Regions from separate parts of the Arthrobacter sp. D1-17 genome, predicted to be linked through region 1. Evidence: riboswitches for the same ligand, from Rfam matches in the RefSeq annotation. Region 1 holds a riboswitch; each other region holds the start of a gene.
What was found. Region 1 has a riboswitch for thiamine pyrophosphate ahead of thiC (phosphomethylpyrimidine synthase ThiC). Riboswitches for the same ligand answer to the same signal wherever they lie in the genome.
Positions count from the first base shown of each region.

Region 2: another riboswitch for thiamine pyrophosphate. It lies ahead of M1E01_RS01325 (ECF transporter S component); the one in region 1 lies ahead of thiC (phosphomethylpyrimidine synthase ThiC).
Region 3: another riboswitch for thiamine pyrophosphate. It lies ahead of M1E01_RS06475 (FAD-dependent oxidoreductase); the one in region 1 lies ahead of thiC (phosphomethylpyrimidine synthase ThiC).

Region 1 is NZ_CP096382.1:1,704,491-1,708,764, reverse strand. It holds gene M1E01_RS07935 (VOC family protein) at 1-478, opposite strand, end outside; gene M1E01_RS07930 (amidohydrolase family protein) at 558-1,640, opposite strand; TPP riboswitch at 1,679-1,786, shown strand; gene thiC (phosphomethylpyrimidine synthase ThiC) at 1,781-3,637, shown strand; gene M1E01_RS07920 (alpha/beta fold hydrolase) at 3,757-4,274, opposite strand, start outside.
Region 2 is NZ_CP096382.1:292,004-296,277, reverse strand. It holds gene M1E01_RS01330 (ABC transporter ATP-binding protein) at 1-1,489, opposite strand, end outside; gene M1E01_RS01325 (ECF transporter S component) at 1,489-2,109, opposite strand; TPP riboswitch at 2,179-2,320, opposite strand; gene M1E01_RS01320 (heme-degrading domain-containing protein) at 2,441-2,986, shown strand; gene M1E01_RS01315 (DUF4235 domain-containing protein) at 3,023-3,286, shown strand; gene M1E01_RS01310 (peptidoglycan DD-metalloendopeptidase family protein) at 3,353-4,274, opposite strand, start outside.
Region 3 is NZ_CP096382.1:1,375,881-1,380,154, reverse strand. It holds gene M1E01_RS06485 (thiazole synthase) at 29-841, opposite strand; gene thiS (sulfur carrier protein ThiS) at 847-1,083, opposite strand; gene M1E01_RS06475 (FAD-dependent oxidoreductase) at 1,080-2,564, opposite strand; TPP riboswitch at 2,556-2,677, opposite strand; gene thiE (thiamine phosphate synthase) at 2,705-3,433, shown strand; gene M1E01_RS06465 (ferritin-like fold-containing protein) at 3,492-4,178, opposite strand; gene M1E01_RS06460 (RNB domain-containing ribonuclease) at 4,220-4,274, shown strand, end outside.

The DNA.
Region 1 (4,274 bases):
GCAGGTACTTCTGTGGGGGCAGCGCCAGGCTATCCATGACCACGTTCTTTCCGTCCCAGGACCAGGCTTCACGGGGGCGATCCCAGTAGAGCTCAATGCCGTTACCCTCCGGGTCGGTGAAGTAGAACGCTTCACTGACAAGGTGGTCAGCGCTGCCGGCGAAGAGCTGCGGATCGTACTGCGCCGCGGTGGCGATGGTGGCTGCCAGTGCGGCCTGGTGGTCAAAGAGAAGGGCGGTGTGGAAGAGGCCGGCTTCGCCCCTGCCCGGGATGTTCAGCCCCGGCGCCGGGGAGAGATGCACCAGGGGCGTGCTGAGCCGGCCGAGGTAGAGGCCGCCGTCCTGCTCGGCCACCACATCAAGGCCTAGTGCCCGCTGGTAGTAATCGGTCATGAGCTTCATATCCCCGACCTTGAGCATGACGGTGCCCATGGTGAGGTCGGCAGGAAGAAGGTCGTGGCTGCTGGCTGCTGGTGTCATGTGAATGCTCCCGGACTCACTGGCCACCGGATTTCGATGGTCCCTATACCTCTAAATTACTTGAAGCTTCAATTTATTCCTAACGAACCACTCTTCCTCGCAGCACCACGGCCCTCAGCTCCCTGACGGTCTCAGGCACGGACCGCGGATCCTCCGAGCACACCACCACATCCGCGCTTGCACCTTCGGCAACACCGTCGGCGCGCAGCCAACGGCGCGCTGCCCAGCACGCCGCATCCAGTGCTGCAGACGCAGGAAGGCCGGCACGGTGGAGGGCAAGGATTTCGTCCGCGATCCTGCCGTGCCGGATCACACTGCCGGCGTCGGTGCCTGCGTAAATCTGCACGCCGGACTCGTACGCCTCCCGGACGCGTTCGTTGCGGCGTTCCCACAGTGCCCGCATGTGGGCGGCGTAGCGCGGAAACTTGGACTCCGCCCGGGAGGCGATATCCGGAAAGGTAGCGATGTTGACCAGGGTCGGCACTATCGGCACTCCCTGCTCCACAAAGCGGGGAATGTGCCGCGGCAGCAGTCCGGTGGCATGTTCGATGCAGTCGATTCCGGCATTCAGCATGTCGTCAAGGGTGTCTTCGCCGAAGCAGTGCGCCGTAACCCTTGCGCCCTCATCATGCGCAGCGCGGACAGCGTCCCGGACAGCCCGGGCCGGAAAGGAGGGTGCAAGGTCGCCGATCCCGCGGTCAATCCAGTCCCCCACAAGCTTGACCCAGCCGTCTCCGGAACGCGCCTGCTTTCGCACCGCCTCAACAAGGCCCTCCGGTTCAACCTCCACTGCGAAGTCCCTCAGGTACCGGCGTACCCGCGCGATGTGCCGTCCGGCACGGATAATCCGCGGCGCTTCCGGAGTTTGCTGCAGCCAGCGGGTGTCGCTTACCACTCCGGCGTCCCGCACCAGCAGCGTGCCGGCGTCCCGGTCGGTCAGGGCCTGCGCATAGGCGACGTCGTCATCCACCGCCCCTGCAGGGCCCAGGCCGATGTGGCAGTGCGCGTCCACGAAGCCGGGCAGCACCCACCCGTCCAGAACCAGGTCCGGGCTGCGGTGCGGACGGTGGAAGGTCAGTGTGCCGTCCACAGCCCACAGCCCCGTCCGTTCCCGGTCCGGGCCCGTGAGCACCGTCCCGGTGAATTCGATGATGTGCGACATGGCTCCAGCCTAATCCGGCTGCCCTGTGGTAGCTTCGTTTACGACCACACGGGTGCCCCTGCAGGGGCTGAGATCGGGCTGACGCAGCCTGCGACCGTTGAACCTGTCCGGGTAATGCCGGCGAAGGAAGTGAGCCTTAAATGAGCACCCAGAAATCACAGCTGAGCCCTATCCAAAATCACGCTGCCAAAAACCGTGCTGCCAAAAATGATGCGCCCCGGAAGGACGCTGCCAACGATGAAGGCCCCGTGACACAGTCGCTGAAGTCGCACTCCCTGGCCTACATCGAAGGGGATGGCCTGCGCGTTCCCGTAACTGAAATTGCCCTGGATCCGTCGCCCAACGGGGAGCGGAACGAACCGCTGCGGGTCTACCGTACCGCTGGCCCAGGCAGCGATCCCGTGGTGGGCCTCCCACCGTTCCGAGCGGCATGGATTGAAGCCCGCGGCGACACCGAGCCCTACAGCGGGCGGCAACGGAACCTGCTCGACGACGGCCGGTCCGCCGTACGCCGCGGCGCCGCCTCCGCCGAGTGGAAGGGAGCGCAGCCGGTGCCCCGCCGCGCCGTCGGCGGCAAGACGGTGACCCAGATGCACTACGCACGGCAGGGCGTCATCACCCCTGAAATGCGGTTCGTGGCGCTGCGTGAAAACTGCGACGTCGAACTGGTGCGCAGCGAGCTGGCGGCGGGCCGCGCAATCATCCCCAACAACATCAACCACCCCGAGTCCGAGCCCATGATCATCGGCAAGGCGTTCCTGGTGAAAATCAACGCCAACATCGGCAACTCGGCAGTAACGAGCTCCATTGCCGAGGAGGTTGACAAGCTGCAGTGGGCGACCCAGTGGGGCGCGGACACGGTCATGGACCTCTCCACGGGCGATGACATCCACACCACGCGCGAATGGCTGATCCGGAACTCCCCTGTTCCGATTGGCACCGTTCCGATCTACCAGGCGCTGGAAAAGGTCAACGGCGAGGCCAACGCGCTGACCTGGGACATTTTCCGGGACACCGTGATCGAACAGTGCGAGCAGGGAGTGGACTACATGACCATCCACGCCGGCGTCCTGCTGCGCTACGTGCCTCTGACGGCAAACCGCGTGACCGGCATCGTCTCCCGCGGCGGGTCCATCATGGCCGGATGGTGCCTGGCACACCATCAGGAGAACTTCCTCTACACGCACTTCGACGAGCTGTGTGAAATTTTCGCGAAGTACGACGTCGCCTTTTCGCTGGGGGACGGCCTGCGGCCCGGCGCCACCGCCGACGCCAACGACGCCGCCCAGTTCGCCGAGCTCGACACCCTTGCTGAGCTGACGCAGCGTGCGTGGGAATACGACGTCCAGGTCATGGTTGAGGGTCCGGGACACATCCCTTTCCATCTGGTGCGGGAGAACGTGGAGCGCCAGCAGGAGCTGTGCAAGGGCGCCCCCTTCTACACCCTCGGCCCGCTCGTGACGGATGTGGCACCGGGCTACGACCACATCACCTCTGCCATCGGCGCGACGGAGATCGCCCGGTACGGCACGGCGATGCTTTGCTATGTGACGCCGAAGGAACACCTCGGCCTGCCGAACAAGGACGACGTGAAGACCGGCGTGATCACCTACAAGATCGCTGCCCACGCCGCAGACCTCGCCAAGGGCCACCCGGGAGCGAATGAGCGCGATGACGCACTGTCCAAGGCCCGCTTCGAGTTCCGCTGGCGTGACCAGTTCGCCCTGTCCCTTGACCCCGTCACGGCCGAGGCCTTCCATGATGAAACGCTGCCGGCCGAACCAGCCAAGACCGCCCACTTCTGTTCCATGTGCGGGCCCAAGTTCTGCTCCATGCGCATCAGCCAGGACATCCGCAACGAGTACGGGTCCGCGGAGGCGCAGGCCGCACTGGCGGAGATGGCCGAAGGGATGCGCGAGAAGAGCCAGGAGTTCCTGGCTGCCGGCGGAAAAGTCTACCTGCCCGAGCTGACGCTCCCCGAGTCAGCCCGCCGGTAGCGATGGTTTCGGGCCTTCGTGCGGCAGGCGTTGGGGGCCGGCCGGACGAAGGCCCGAATTTGAGCACGAGGCCCCGAGCGCAGCGGGTCAGGAGGCGCAGCGGGCCCAGGCGCAACGGGTCAGGAGGCCTGCAGCTGCTGTCCGCGGCTGACCTCGGCAATGAATGACCTGATCAGACGGTCGCCTTCGGCAGAGTCCTGGGGCCGGTGGCCGCCCGGGGCGATGCGGTGCAGTGCTCCGGTTTCCTGAAGGTACCCGGCGATCTCCTCGTACAGCGGCTCCCACCCGCCCGTGAGGACGAGGGTAGGTACGCCGGGAACAATCTCCAGCGGCGCCTGCCAGGGAGGTGCCTGCAGCCGCAGCCTCCTGGCAGCCCGCTTCGCCTCCGGCGTGCTGGGTCCGGGCGCCTCGGCGGCGAAGGCCCTCCGCACGAATTCCCGCTCATAGTCGTCATCGCCGAGCTGGTGGCGGATATCGAACAGTGGCTCCATGAGCGCCCGGTGTGCGGCAGTGGCCGGCAGTTCAGCGGTCAGCGACAGGCATGCCGGCTCCACCAGCGTCAGCGAGAACACAAGGTCGGGCCGTTCCACCGCAGCCATCATCGCTGCTATCGCACCCTGGGAGTGGGCAACGATGT
Region 2 (4,274 bases), 1.4 Mb from region 1:
ACACGACGGCGATTCCGGCATCGAGCAGTTCGGACAGGAAGGAGGCGAGTTCGGCCCAGGTGTTGGCGTCCTGGCCGAAGGTCGGCTCGTCGAGCACCAGGACCTGCGGATGGGCGGCCAGAACGGTGGCCACGGAGAGCCTGCGCTTCTCGCCGCCGGAGAGTGTGTAGGGGTTGGCATCCACGAGGCCGGTGAGGCGAAGCCGCTCCAGCAGCTCGTCCACGCGCTCCTCGCCGTGTCCCAGGTGCCGGGGGCCGAACTGCAGTTCGTCCAGTACCCTGCCGGTGACGAACTGGTGCTCGGGTTCCTGGAAGACCGTGCCGATCCTGGCGATCAGGTGCTCGGCCCGCCACTTGTACGGGTCGATGCCGGCTCCGCCGCTTAGCTCCAGGGTCGCGGACACCCTGCCCTCGACAGGCGGAATCAGCCCGGCCAGGGTCAGAGCGAACGTCGATTTGCCGGCGCCGTTTGGCCCGGTGATGGTGAGGGCTTCCCCCGCGCGGACCTGTGCCGTGACGTCGCGCTGCACCGGAACCGGCGGAAGGGATGTGAAGCCGCGCCGGCGGGGCCGTTCCCTTGAGACGGCAAGTCTCTCAGCGGCGAGTAGCAGCTGGCCTGGCGCAAGACCCCCCTCGCTGCCGGCTTGCCCGGTCAGCGACCGTTCGCGGGTGGGTGGAACGTAACCGGGAACCCAGACGCCCGCGCGGATCAGCATCGTGCGGGCCTGCTGGAGGACCTGGTTCGGGGCCCCGTCAATGAGCACCGCCGGTTGCGTGTCACTGCCCGGCTGCAGCACAACGATCCGGTCCACGAGGTCCTTCCACACGGCAACCCGGTGCTCCACGACCACCAGCGTGGCGCCGGTCTTGTCGAGGCAGCGGGCCACGGCGTCCCGGACCTCCAGGACTCCGGCAGGGTCAAGGTTGGCCGTGGGCTCGTCCAGCAAAATGAGCCCGGGGCGCATCGCCAGGATGCCGGCCAGCGCGAGGCGCTGTTTCTGCCCGCCGGACAGGACCGACGTCGGATGGTCCAGCGGGAAATGTCCGAGTCCGACGTCGTCCAACGCCTCGTGCACCCGGGGCCAGATCCGTTCCCGGGGCACCGAGAGGTTTTCGGCACCAAAGGCGACATCGTCGCCGAGGCGGGAGAGAACCACCTGCGTCTCCGGGTCCTGCTGCATGAGGCCGGCACGGCCGCGCTGGGCGCGGGGAGGTTCGCCGTCGATCAGGAGGCTGCCGCTTTCGTCCGCGTCGTCGCCCGCCGCCGTGCCGCTGTCGTCGGCGGTGCTGTCGCCAAGCACCCCGGCAAGCGCGTGGAGCAGCGTGGATTTGCCGGCGCCTGAGGGCCCCAGCAGCAGCACCCGCTCCCCCGGCCGGATATCCAGGTCGAGGGCGTTGACTGCAGGTTTGGTGCGTCCGGCGTGGCGCCAACCCCAGCCGCGGGCGGTAACCGCGGCCGGGCGGACGCCGGCGTCCTGCTGTGCGGGCATCAGTTAAACACGGGCTCCGTGGCTGCCTTGCGGGAGGGGAAGGAGCTCAGCACGCCGGTCCTGGCCAGGCCGCGGGTGGCGATCCAGGACAGCGCGCCGGCAATGATGGCACCGGAGACGGCGGTAAAGATGATGTACGCCAGCTTGTCCCCGGCCGCGTAGGCGATGTTCCAACCCCACGGGGCGAACGAATCGTTCAGGCCGCAGAACAGCCCGGCGCCGGCGCCGGCCAGCAGCGAGACGGGCAGGTTGAACTTCTTGTACCGGAACGCGGCGAACACGAGCTCCGCACCCAGGCCCTGCAGCAGGCCTGAGATCAGCACCGTGGTGCCGTACTGCGAGCCCATGATCAGCTCACCGGTGGCGGCCACGGATTCGCAGAACAGCGCAGCGCCGGGCTTGCGGATGATGAGCATGCCCAGCACCGCCGGAATCATCCAGCCGCCGGCGTACAGGCCGGTCAGGGGCGGGTAGACCGCGTTCAGCGGTGCAGAGATGAGGTTGGCGCCCTGGGACCAAGCCCAGAAAATCACACCACCGGCGACGGCGATCAGCGCCGCCACCACGATGTCGGCCACGCGCCAGGTGTTGCCGGACTTCTTAGCTGTTGCTGTTGTCATGATGGTCCTCCTGAGGATCAGGAGGGGAAAGCGCTCCCCGGCTGCTGGCTTAGGGTGCCTGCTGCCGGACACTTTGAGAACTCGACTCCCTTGCGCCGGTACTAGCCGGATCAGGTTCGAGGGTCTGCGGTTGTCCGCACTCTCAGCGCCCACCTGCGGCTCTCTGGACATGCCAGTGATGCCCGACGGCGGCGCTCCCCTGTCGTAATGAATGTGCCCTTGTTGGCTGGTCCAGTTTACACCGATGATTGACCGTCAACCCGGCGGCGGCGTCACAATCCGGGCGATAGGCAGGGAGTACATGGCAATAGCCACGGAGTACATTGGGGCAATGACCGCAGAGGACTCCGGAACTCCGGCCCTATTTGATCCCGACGCCGCCGACGAACAGCCGGCGGGGGCGCTTGAGTCGCTGATCTCAGAGATTGAATCGCAGATCTCGGAACTCCAGTTCCCCCGGTTCAGCAAAGATGACGCCCTCAGCCTGGGCCTTCTGCTGGTTGAGCTCGGAAAGGACGGCCGCCTGCCCATCGCCATCGACATCTCCAAGGGCGAGCAGATGCTTTTTCATGCTGCCCTGGAAGGTGCCACCCCGGATAACGGGCATTGGGTCAAGGCCAAACGGCGCACGGCGGCACGGTATGAGGAACCGTCCCTGCTGGTTGGCCTGCGCGGCAGGGTGGGCGGAGGCCGCATTGAGGACAACGCGTGGTTCGACCAGACCACGTACGCGGCCCACGGGGGCTCCTTTCCCGTCTATGTGCAGGGCGTGGGGGCCGTGGCGACCGTGACGGTCTCGGGGCTGCCGCAGAAGGCGGACCACGACCTGGTGGTGCGGGCCCTGCGGGAAATCCTCGGGTCCATGCGGCTAGGCTAGGGACGAACCAGTAGTCACGTCGCAAGGGGTTTCGGAATGAGTTTTTTCATCAAGCTGCTTGGCACCGGCATCAGTCTGCTCGCCGGATACGCCGGCACTAGGGCCGTGGACGCCGTCTGGGAAAAAACCACAGGCCGCAAGCCTCCGAAGGGCGGCAAGGACGACGTTCCCACGACATTGCGCTCAGCCCTGACCTTCGCCTTGGTTTCAGCCTCAGTCAGCGCCGTCATCCAGGTTCTGACCAACCGCGGCACGCAGCGCGCAATCACCCGCTTCGCCAAAACCCAGGACATCGTCTAGGCACCGTCGTTATATCCGCAATGCCCTAGCCACCGCCGTTAGTCGGTGGCTAGAGGCCGCCGCAGCTTAACCGGCAGCAGGCGCCGCCGTTGCTGCCGCGTCAGGTTCCGTAGCTTGCTCCTGTGTCACGTTCCGGGCAGGAACGGGAACTGAAACCGGCGCGGACGTCGGCGCAGCACTGGGCGAAGAGGTGGGCGAAGAGGTGGGCTTCGGGGCCGCAGCAGGCGCCGGAGTGGCCGTCTTCGCGGGCGACGGAGCAGGGGAAGGCGTGGGCCGTGGAGCCGGAGCGGCGGTCTTCACCGGCAACGGAGCAGGGGAAGGCGTAGGCCGTGGGGCAGGAGCCGCCGTCCTTGCCGGCACAGCCGGCTTCACGGGCGCAACAGGCCTGGCGGCCGCCACACTCTTCGCAGGTGCCACAGTCTTCGCAGGTGCCACTGCCTTCTTTGAAAGTGCCACGGCTTTCTTTGCCGGAGAAGCAGCGGCATTGGAGACGCGGGCGTTGGAACGCGAAGGAGCCTTGGCGGTCTTGGACCGTGACGGCTTACGCTCAGCGTGGTTCACCTCATGGTTGTGGGCTTCCGCCGCCGGGACGGCCCAGGCAGGCGTGTCCTTCGCCGTCCCGGGCTTCCGGTAGTCGGTCATCGTCACGGCAGCAGCAGGATCCGCCGGATCGAGCGGCACCAGAGTCCACTCCTCAGGGTCCGTGTGGCTGCCGTTCAGGATCGTTTCGAAGTGAAGGTGGCATCCCGTTGAAGCGCCCGTGGTCCCGACTTTGGCGATGACGTCCCCGGCCTGCACCGACTCGCCCTTCCCGACCCCGATGCCCTCAAGGTGGTTGTAAGTGGTGATCAGGCCGTTGCCATGGTCGACTTCCACTCGGTTGCCGCCGCCCCACTGATGCCATCCCACTGCCCGCACCACCCCGGCGTCCACAGAGTAAACGCGGGTCCCGCAGGCAGCGGCAAAGTCCCGGCCCCAGTGGAACTCC
Region 3 (4,274 bases), 330 kb from region 1:
CGTGCGCCCGCACACTCAGGACCCGGCCCTAGAGGAATTCGGCCCGGCCTTCCATCGCAGAAGACGCCAGCGCATGCTCGCGGCGCGGAATCCGCCCGGCCGCTTTCGCCAGCCTACCGGCGATAACAGCGTGTTTGAAGGCTTGGCCCATGAGCGCAGGGTTCTGTGCCCGGGTCACGGCCGTCGCCAGCAGCACGGCGTCACAGCCCAGTTCCATGGCCAAGGCGGCGTCCGAGGCGGTGCCGATGCCCGCGTCCAGCACCACAGGCACAGAGGCACGGGACACGATCAGCTCGATGTTGTGCGGGTTGAGGATTCCCAATCCGGTCCCGATCGGAGCGCCGAGCGGCATGACGGCGGTGGCTCCGAGGTTCTCCAGACGCAGCGCCAGAACCGGATCGTCGTTGGTGTACGCGAAGACTTTGAACCCCCGGTTGACGAGCTGCTCGGTGGCATCGACGAGTTCCACCGCGTCAGGCAGGAGAGTGTGCTCATCGGCAATGACTTCCAGTTTCACCCAGTCCGTCTCCAACGCCTCACGGGCCAGCTCCGCCGTCATGACCGCGTCCCTGGCAGTGAAGCAGCCGGCTGTATTCGGCAGGACCCGGATGTTGTTATCCAAGAGCAGCTGGAACAGGGAACCCGTTTCGGCGGGCGAATAGCGTCGCATGGCGACCGTGGTCAGTTCCGTGCCGGAGGCCAGCAGCGCCGCACCGAGGCCGTCCAGGCTGGGCGCTCCGCCTGTGCCCATGATGAGCCGGGAACTCAATTCCACTCCGTCGATAACCAGGGGGTCACTGTCTGTTCCGGGCACGGCCGGAAGCGCAGTTGTTTCAGTCATCGTCCTCATCCTCCCTGAACTGCAGTAACGAGCTCGATGTCATCGCCCTCGGTGAGCGCCGTGCTGTGCCACTGGCTGCGGGGCACCACCTCGGAATTGCGCGCCACCGCAACACCCAGACGCTGGCCGTCCGCGGCCTGCCCGTCTGAGGCAAGTTCCCGCCCCGTGATCTGGCTGACGAGCGTCGTCACGGAGGCTTCTGTCCCCACGGCGTGGGGTTTGCCGTTCAATGTGATGTTCATGCGGATTCCTTGGTTCGGTCAAATGTGACTGGGTTTGATGCGGCTGGGCCTGATACAGCCGGGCCAGGGGGCGCAGTGCCTTGTGCGGCAGCGGCCAACAGCTCCGATTGCCCGGCCGGGAACCGGCCGGGACTGAAGGCGCCCCAGCGGCTGTCCTCTACACCGTCCATCAGCTCTCGGCAGATGACGGCCGCGGCAGGCGTCAGCAGGACCCCGTGCCGGAAAAAGCCGGTAGCGATGATGAGCCCCGGAACGTGCGCTCCAAGCCCGCGGTCCGCCGTTCCGGATTCGCAGTCTGCCGCTCCGTACCCGCTCTCCTTCGCTGCGGGGACGCGGCCCAGCAGCGGCGCGTTGTCCGGCGTGCCCGGACGAGCCCGGGCGGTTGCCTCGAGAAGTTCCAGCTCCGCGATCGCCGGCACAAGGGCCTGCGCGTCCCTGAGCAGCTGGTAGACCCCTCCCGCGCTGGGAGCACCCTGCCCGTCTTCACGCTGGGTGGCGCCGACAACGACTGTCCCGTCCTGCCGCGGAACCAGATAGACCGGAACTCCTCGCACGATGCCCCGCACTGTTGCCGTCAGCAAGGGACGGAGCCGGTCCGGGACCCGCAGCCGGAGAATATCGCCGTACACCGGCCGGAGGGGAAGATTCAGGTTCTCCGGAAGACCGTCCAGCGACGCAGCCGCGAGACCATTGGCTACCACGGTTTCCGCGGCCAGCACCGTGCCGCCGCCAGCAAGCCGGACACCGCTGACCCGCCCCGCGTCCCACAGCAATGCCACGGCGTTGTCCCGTACCGCATAGCCGCTTTCCGCGCCGGCCACGGCAGTCCGCGCACCGGGAGAGTGGCGGGACAGCGCAGTTGCGCAGCTCTTTACGAGTTTTCGCGGATCAACCTGGTGGTCCGTCGGAATCTCCAGGGCACAGGAAATGCCTGGGCTTAGCAGCGGTTCACGCAGCCGGGCTGCGCGGATGGTCAGCGGTTCGACGATCAGGCCATGCGCCTGCTGCACCTGGCGAAGATCCATCAGGGTGCGCCGGTCAGCCTGGTCGACGCCGACCGCAATGGTGGGTGACGCAAGGTAGCCTGTGTCCTCCCTGCCATGGTCTGGCTTGAGGGGGTCTGGCCGCATGGCATCGAGCGTCGCTACGAAGCCAGGCCACAGCGCGGAGGATTCGAGCATGAGCTCGAGGAGTTCCTCCTCCTGGTAATGCAGTTCGCTCACAGGGGCGAGCATGCCCGCTGCTGCCCAGCTGGCACCGGTTCCGGGCGCCTCATCGATGAGGACCACCGAGCGTCCTGAGCGTTTGGCCTCCCAGGCTATCCCGTGGCCGATCACACCGCCGCCAATGACGGCGACGTCGGCGTGCAGAGGTTCGATGCTGTGCAAAGGTTTAGTGGCGTACGGGCTGCCAGCGGCAGATGTCCTGGCATCGCCGGACGTGAGGTCAATGGCAGATGCGCCACCGGTTCCAGGCTTCATGCAATTCCTTCCCTACGCCGGTACTAACCGGATCAGGTCAAGCGGTCGGCTCTGACGCCCTCTCAGCCCTGCGCCGTTTATGACAGCTGCAGCGGGCTCCCGCGGTACGGACCCAGTTTAGAGGAACTAGGCTGGTTGCCATGACCGCGCATGAACTCACCGATTCCGCCCGCCTGTACCTTTGCACGGACGCCCGCAAGGACCGCGGCGACTTCGCAGACTTCGTCAACGCCGCCTTCTCCGGCGGCGTGGATATCATTCAGCTCAGGGACAAGACTATTGAGGCAGCCGAGGAACTGGAGCTCCTCGAGGTTCTCCGCGAGATCGCCGGACGGCACGGCCGGCTCTGGGCCGTCAACGACCGGGCCGACATCGCCGCCTTGGCCGGCGCTCCCGTGTTCCACATCGGACAGAAGGACCTGCCCCTGCGCGCGGCCCGGCAGGTGCTGCCCGGTTCTCCGGCAATCGGTCTCTCCACCCACTCCCCCGACCAAATTGATGACGCCATCGCCACAGCGCAGGCGCCGGAAGGCCTCGACTACTTCTGCGTCGGCCCCGTGTGGGCAACCCCCACGAAACCCGGAAGGACCGCCGTCGGACTTGACCTCGTGCGTTATGCCGCCGAGGCTGCCCACAGGGCCCGTGGCGAAAGCGGCCGGCGGCTTCCGTGGTTCGCTATCGGCGGGATCGATCTCAGCAACGTGGAACAGGTGGTGGCGGCGGGCGCCGAGCGCATCGTCGTGGTCAGGGCCATCACCGAGGCCCCGGACCCGGCGGCTGCCGCGGCACAACTCATTGCCGCCCTCGACGCCGGAGCGGCTGGTGCCGCGGGAGCCGCACCCAGGGCCTCCGGCGCCGTCAGGGCCTAGGGCGCATTACGCGCGGGAGCCCCGGCCACTGCTCAGGGCGCACAAAGGAGACACAACGTCAGCTGCTCAGTCCCAGCTCCACCATGCGCTTCGAGTGGTTTTCGGCAAGTTCCGCGGTCAGCGCGCGCACTGCCTCCCGGACTGAGGCATCGTCAGCTCCGCTGTCCGCGGCCGCGATCAAATCGGGCAGGAACGCGTGTTCGTACCCCACCCGCTGCGCCTGGGTCAGGGCTTCGCCCAGTAGCCGCCGTCCCCACAGCGCGAGTCTGGAGGCGAGCCGCGGATCATCCGCAAGGGCCCCGCGCAGACGTTCGCGGAGGACTATTGTTGCTTCCTCGGTTGCTTGGACCTGGGCAATCAGGTCACGGCTCCCCGGATCCACATACCGGGCTACTGCCTGGTAAAAGTCTGCCGAGACGGTATCGACGACGTAGGCCTTCATTAGCGACTCGTACCAGTCAGCGGGCCGGGTTCGTTCATGGAAATGGTCCACGGCGGCCTGGAACGGGAGCATCGCGTCCTCGACGTCCACTCCCATCTCAGCCAGCTTTGCGCTGACCAGCTCGTAGTGCTGGAACTCGATGACCGCGATGCGGCCAAGCACGGCGCGGTCGTGAAGCGTAGGAGAATAGCGGGCGTCCGACGAAAGCCGCTCGAAAGCGGAAAGCTCACCATATGCCATGACGCCGTACAGGTCGGCCACGAAACGGTCATACCGAGCAGTGCCAGTCGAGGTTGTGCCCATAATCCAAGACTAACCGCGGAAATCCGACTAACCTGATTTTCGTGCCACATCATCGTCTCTCTCCCAGCGTCCACGAACAGACCAACGCCCTGGCGG